Aromatoleum petrolei: one gene and its partner. The protein of the gene in region 2 interacts with the protein of the main gene of each other region in a pairwise test. Links are inferred from orthologs where the notes say so. Each region holds a gene or a part of one and is shown on either strand. Other genes may lie near its edges. The genes, in order: secD and pheT.

What was found.
Region 1: the proteins of pheT (region 2) and secD interact in binary tests that used the Escherichia coli proteins (3 or more experiments, as listed by UniProt). The link is inferred for Aromatoleum petrolei from one-to-one orthologs.

What each region holds. Positions count from the first base shown.
Region 1 is NZ_CP059560.1:1,794,152-1,797,414, reverse strand. What follows is about bases 250-3,197. They hold secD (protein translocase subunit SecD), read right to left. Parts: upstream 2,680-3,197; coding sequence 820-2,679; downstream 250-819. Other genes in these bases: yajC (preprotein translocase subunit YajC), read right to left, coding at 2,764-3,090; secF (protein translocase subunit SecF), read right to left, coding at 250-781. Outside these bases: more of secF, read right to left, coding at 1-249; tRNA guanosine(34) transglycosylase Tgt, read right to left, coding at 3,262-3,263. UniProt on the Escherichia coli protein: Part of the Sec protein translocase complex. Interacts with the SecYEG preprotein conducting channel. SecDF uses the proton motive force (PMF) to complete protein translocation after the ATP-dependent function of SecA.
Region 2 is NZ_CP059560.1:1,583,040-1,586,399, forward strand. Bases 238-3,282 are described here. They hold pheT (phenylalanine--tRNA ligase subunit beta), read right to left. Parts: upstream 2,927-3,282; coding sequence 548-2,926; downstream 238-547. Other genes in these bases: ToN1_RS07300 (MerR family transcriptional regulator), read right to left, coding at 238-248; ToN1_RS07305 (integration host factor subunit alpha), read right to left, coding at 238-540; pheS (phenylalanine--tRNA ligase subunit alpha), read right to left, coding at 2,934-3,282. In the rest of the region: more of ToN1_RS07300, read right to left, coding at 1-237; more of ToN1_RS07305, read right to left, coding at 229-237; more of pheS, read right to left, coding at 3,283-3,360.

The DNA of each region.
Region 1 (3,263 bases), 210 kb from region 2 along the record:
GCGTTTCACCGCCGAACAGCAGCATTGCCAGCACCATCATCTGCGTGCTGCCGTGGGTGATCACCGTACGCGAAATGGTCGAGGTGATCGCGTGGTCCAGCACTTCCGGCGTCGTGAGGCCGCGCTTCTTCTTGAAGGTCTCGCGCACGCGGTCGAACACGACCACGGATTCGTTGACCGAGTAACCGAGCACGGCGAGTACCGCCGCGAGCACCGGCAGCGAGAACTCCCACTGGAAGAAGGCGAAGAAGCCCAGGATGATCACGACGTCGTGCAGGTTCGCGATGATCGCCGACACCGCGAAGCGCCACTCGAAGCGCATCGCGAGATACACCACGATGCCGAAGATCACCAGCAGCAGCGCCATCGCGCCGTCCGACGCGAGCTCCTTGCCGACCTGCGGACCGACGAATTCGACGCGGCGCAACTCGGGCGCGCCGCCCACCGCCTGCAGCGTCGCCATCGTGCGCTCGGACACTTTGGTAGTGTCGAGATCCTCGCGGTTCGGCAGGCGGATCAGCACGTCGCGCGAACTGCCGAAGTTCTGCACCTGCGCGTCCGGGTAGCCGCTGGTGGCGAGCGCGCTGCGGATCGGCTCGAGTTGCGGCGCTTCGGCGTAGGCGACCTCGACCAGCGTGCCGCCGGTGAATTCCACCGACAGGTGCAGGCCGCGTGTCGCGAGGAAGAACACCGCCAGCACGAACGTGATCAACGAGATGATGTTGAACGTCAGCGCATGGCGCATGAACGGGAGATCTTTCTTGATGCGGAAGAATTCCATGATTCAGCCTTCTATTCAGCCTTGTGCGTGCGCGGCGGTCAGTTGCCCGGCTTCCAGATCTGCCCGATGGACACCGATTCGAGCTTGCGGCGGCGGCCGTAGAGGAGGTTCACCAGCATGCGCGAGATCAGGATCGCGCTGAACATCGAGGTCAGGATGCCCAGGCAATGCACCACCGCGAACCCGCGCACCGGCCCGGAGCCGAACACCAGCAGCGCGATGCCGGCGATCAGCGTCGTGATGTTGGAGTCGAGAATCGTGTCGAAAGCGCGTTCGTAGCCCGCGTGGATGGCGGCCTGTGGTGAGACGCCGTTGCGTAGCTCCTCGCGGATCCGTTCGTTGATCAGCACGTTGGCGTCGATCGCCATGCCCAGGGTCAGCGCCATCGCGGCGATGCCGGGCAGTGTCAGTGTCGCCTGCAGCAGCGACAACAGGGCGACGAGCAGCAGCAGGTTGGCGGCAAGCGCGATCACCGACACCAGGCCGAACAGCATGTAATACACGCTCATGAAGATCGCGATCGCGACGAAGCCCCACAGGGTCGAGTGGAAGCCCTTGGCGATGTTCTCGGCACCGAGGCTCGGGCCGACCGTGCGTTCCTCGATGATCTCCATCGGGGCGGCGAGGCTGCCGGCGCGCAGCAGCAGCGCGACGTCGCTCGCTTCCTGGGTCGTCATGCGGCCCGAGATCTGCACGCGCCCGCCGCCGATCTCGGTGCGGATCACCGGCGCGGTCACGACCTCGCCCTTGCCCTTCTCGATCAGCAGGATGGCCATGCGCTTGCCGACGTTCTCGCGCGTGACGTCGCGGAAGATGCGGCTGCCGGCGGCGTCCAGCGTGAGGTGCACGGCGGGCTCGTTGGTCTGGCCGTCGAAGCCGGGCTGGGCGTCGGTGAGACGGTCGCCAGTGAGCACGACCTGGTTGCGCACCAGGATGGGCGAGCCGCCGCGTTCGTTGTAGAGCTCGGTGCCGAGCGGCACGCTGCCGGCAAGGGCGCCTTCGAGCGCCCCCGGGGTCTCGTCGACGAGGCGCACTTCGAGGGTCGCGGTGCGACCGAGGATGTCCTTGGCCTTGGCGACGTCCTGCACGCCGGGCAGCTGCACGACGATGCGGTCGAGGCCCTGTTGCTGGATCACCGGCTCGGCGACGCCCAGCTCGTTGATGCGGTTGTGCAGCGTGGTGATGTTCTGCTTGATCGCGAAGTCGCGGATGTTCTTCTGCGCGTTCTGGCCCAGGGTCGCAACGAGCTTCAGGTCGTCCGATGCGTCGTCGCGATCGGTGAGCTGCAGGTCCGCGGTGCTGGCGGAGATGGCCTTGCGCGCGGCTTCGCGCTGCTCGGCGTCGCGGAAGCGCAGCAGCACGTTGTTGCCTTCGCGCGTGATGCCCGCGTGGCGGACGTTCTTGTCGCGCATCAGCGTGCGCAGGTCGGCGGCGGTTGCGTCGAGGCGCTTGGTGATTGCGCCGGGCATGTCGACCTGGAGCAGGAAGTGCACTCCGCCGCGCAGGTCGAGCCCGAGGTACATCGGCAGCGCGTTGATCGAGGTGAGCCAGTTCGGTGAGGCGGACAGGAGGTTCAGCGCGACGACATAGGAGGGGTCGCGCGGATCGGGGTTCAGGCGCTTCTCGATGGCGTCCTTTGCGCGCAGCTGAACGTCGGTGCTGGCGACGCGCACACGAATGCTGTTGGCGTCGCTGAACAGCCCGGTGTGCTCGATGCCGGCATCCTTGAGCGCCTGTTCGATCGTGCCGTTGAGGGAGGCGTCGAGCTTGAGCGTGGCTTTGCCGCTGGAGACCTGAACTGCGGGCACTTCACCGTAGAAGTTGGGAAGGGTGTAGATCAGGCCGAAGAACAGGACCAGACCGATAAGAATGTTCTTCCAGAGCGGATAGCGGTTCATGACTTGAATGGGCTGGAAAGGGGATGCGGCAGGTCAGTGCGGCGTGGGGCGGGCAACAGGCCGGCGCGCCCCGCGCGGGGAACCTCAGAGAGTCTTCAGCGTGCCCTTCGGCAGCACCGTGGCGACGGCCTGGTTCTGCACAAGGATATTGACGTTGTCCGCGATTTCGATGCGCAGGAAGTTGTCGCCGACCTGGGTCACGCGACCGGCGATGCCGCCCTGGGTGACGACCTCATCGCCCTTTGCGAGCGCGGAAACCATCGCCTTGTGCTCCTTCGCGCGCTTCATCTGCGGACGGATCATCAGGAACCACAGGACGATGAACATCAGGATCAGCGGCAGCATGCCCATCAGGCCGCCGGTGGGATCGCCGCCGGCCGCGGCCTGGGCGTATGCGTTGGAAATGAACACGGGTGAGACTCCGGGTGGTTGCTTAAAGCGGTCGATTATAGCAGCAGGGTTTCGCGTGCCTGTGGCAAGCAGGCGCGTCCCGGCGCAATCCCACGCAACCGCGCTTCCCCGAACGGTTCCGTGATAACACGGACGAAAAGCGCTGTCGTGCGATTGCCCTGGCCGGAGACGTC
Region 2 (3,360 bases):
GAGATGGTGAAGCCCTCGTCGTACAGGAGCTCGCGGATGCGGCGCACCAGCAGCACTTCGTGATGCTGGTAGTAGCGGCGATTGCCGCGCCGCTTCACCGGTTTGAGCTGAGTGAACTCCTGCTCCCAGTAGCGCAGCACATGCGGCTTCACCGCACACAGCTCGCTTACCTCACCGATCGTGAAGTAGCGCTTGGCCGGAATCGGCGGCAGAGGCCCGGAGGCCTCGTTATGGCTGCTTGCCTGCATCGCTCAGCTGCTCCACGGCTGCCTTCAGCTTCTGACTGGCATGGAAGGTGACCACACGGCGGGCGGTGATCGGAATCTCCTCGCCCGTCTTCGGATTGCGTCCGGGCCGCTGCGGCTTGTCGCGCAATTGGAAATTGCCGAACCCGGAGAGCTTAACCGACTCGCCCTTCTCAAGAGCCAGGCGAATCTCCTCGAAGAAGCCTTCCACCATGTCCTTGGCTTCACGCTTGTTGAGGCCGACACGCTCGAACAGCATGTCGGCCAGCTCTGCTTTGGTCAGGGTCACGTTCATTCTAAGACTATCCACGCAAGCGGGCGCCGAGCACAGTTTCAGCGTGGCGCACAATCGCCGTGACTGCGGCATCCACCTCTGCATCCTCAAGCGTCCGCTGAGTATCTTGCATCAACACCCTGAACGCAAGGCTCTTTTTCCCCGGATCGATGCCCTTGCCATGGTACACATCGAAGAGCTCGACCCCCTTCACCATGGCGGGCGCTGATTCGTTCAGCACCTCGATAACGCGCCCCACCGGCAGCGCCTGCTCGACCACAAGCGCGAGGTCGCGGGTGACCGCGGGCTGCCGCGAGATCTCGACATACGCGGGCAGATCCGCGAGCAGCACCGCATCCATGTCGAACTCGAACACTACCGGCGCAGCACCCAGGTCGTAACGCTGCACCCACACCGGATGCAGCTCACCAACGACGCCGATGCGACGCCCGTCGAGCAGCACCGCTGCGGCACGGCCGGGATGAAGTGCGGGGTCGGATACCGGCTCGAACCTCAGGGTGCGCGGTGCGAACAGCGCCTCGACGTCGCCCTTCACATCATAGAAGTCGACGTTGCGCGTCGACGCCCCCCACTGCTCCGGCAGCGCCGGCCCGGCGGCGAGACCGGCGACAAGCACCGGCTGATGGAAACCCACAACAGGCTCACCGTCCGCCTTGCGTTCAAAGCAGCGCCCGATCTCGAACACGCGCACGCGGTTAAGTTGGCGCTTGCGGTTGGCGACGAGAGTGCCGGCAAGCCCGGGAACCAGACTACTGCGCATCACGCTCATCTGGCTGGCAATCGGGTTCGCAAGCCGGATCGGCGTCTCGTTGGCACAGAAATCACGCTCCCACGCCTCTTCGACGAATGCGTAGTTGACGACCTCTTGGTAGTCGCGTCCGGCCAGCAGATGCCGGACGTCCCAGGTACTGCGGCCGGACTCGGAACGGTCCAGCATCGCCAGACCGCCCTGCGGAGGCACGGCCGGGATGTTGTCGTAGCCGTAGAGTCGCGCAATCTCCTCGATCAGATCCTCTTCGATCTCGATGTCGAAACGGAAGGAAGGAGGCTCGACCAGCAGATCCTCCCCTTCCTGGCGGACACCGAGATGGACTCCACTGAGGAGCTTCACAATCTCGGCGTCATCGGGGCGGATGCCGAGCAGGCGGCGCGCGCGTGCCGGGCGCAGACGGACCGGCTTGCGCGCTGGCAGATGTTCTTTCGAGACTGCCTCGACCACCGGCCCCGCTGCGCCGCCGCAGATCTCGAGGATCAACTGGGTCGCACGCTCAATCGCACCCGCGGCGAGCTCGAAGTCCACGCCGCGCTCGAAGCGGTGCGACGCGTCGGACACGAAACCGTAGTTGCGCGCCCGACCCGCAATCGCATCGGGGGCGAAAAAGGCGCTCTCGAGGAACATATCCGTCGTCTCAAGCGTGATCCCGCTCTCCTCACCGCCCATGATGCCCGCAAGCGCCAACGCACGCGCCTCGTCCGCGATTAGCAGCGTGTCCGCCGCCGGGGTCACTGTCTGCTCGTTGAGCAACAGCACCTGCTCACCCTCGCGCGGATAGCGCACGTGGATCGCACCGGCCAGACGCGAGTCATCGAAAGCATGCAGGGGCTGACCGAGCTCGAGCATCACGTAGTTGGTGACATCGACGAGCGCGCTGATCGAGCGTACGCCGCAACGCTGCAGACGCTGCTTCATCCAGTCCGGCGTCGGCGCCTTCGCATCGACACCGCGCACGATGCGCCCACAGTAACGCGGGCACCCGGCCGGGGCATCCAGAACGATGGCGCGACGGTCGTCGATCGTCGGCGGAACCGTCACGATCTGCGGCGCCGACAAGGGCTGCCCGGTCAGCGCCGCGACCTCGCGTCCAACCCCGAGCAGGCTCAGGCAGTCGGAGCGGTTGGGCGTGAGCTTGATCGTGAACAGCGTGTCGTCGAGCGCAAGGTAGTCGCGCAGGTTCGTGCCGATCGGCGCGTCCTCGGGAAGATCCATCAAGCCGGAGTGATCTTCGGACAGCCCGAGCTCGCGAGCCGAACACAGCATGCCGAAGGACTCCACGCCACGCAGCTTGGCGGCCTTGATCTCGAAGCCCGGCAGCTTCGCACCGACGATGGCGCACGGGACCTTCATGCCCACGGCGGCATTGGGGGCGCCACAGACGATCTGCAGCAGTTCGCCCTGCCCGGCGTCGACCTTGCACAGCTTGAGCTTGTCGGCATTGGGATGTTTTTCCGCCTCGACGATGCGGGCGACGACGACGCCGGTAAAGGGCGGCGCAACCGGCGCGGACTCTTCCACCTCAAGGCCGGCCATCGTCAGGAGATGTCCGAGCGCCTCACTGTCGAGCGGAGGATTGACGAGGCTCCGCAGCCACTGTTCCGAGAATTGCATGATTCGATTACCTGAATTGGCTCAAGAAGCGCAGGTCGCCTTCAAAGAACAGGCGCAGATCGTTGACCCCATAGCGCAGCATCGTGAGGCGGTCCGGCCCCATGCCGAAGGCAAAGCCCGTGTAGCGTTCGGGGTCGATGCCGCCAAAACGCAGCACGTTCGGATGCACCATGCCGCAGCCGGCGATCTCGAGCCAGCGCCCCTTGAGCGCGCCGCTCATGAACGCGACGTCGATCTCGGCACTGGGCTCGGTGAACGGGAAGAAGGAGGGACGGAAGCGCACCTGCAGATCTTCGGTTTCGAAGAACTTGCGCAGGAAGTCGGCGATCACGCCCTTGAGGTCCGCGAAGCTGACGTTCTCGCCGACCCATAGGCCTTCGACCTGGTGAAACATCGGCGAATGCGTGGCGTCCGAATCGACGCGATACACCCGG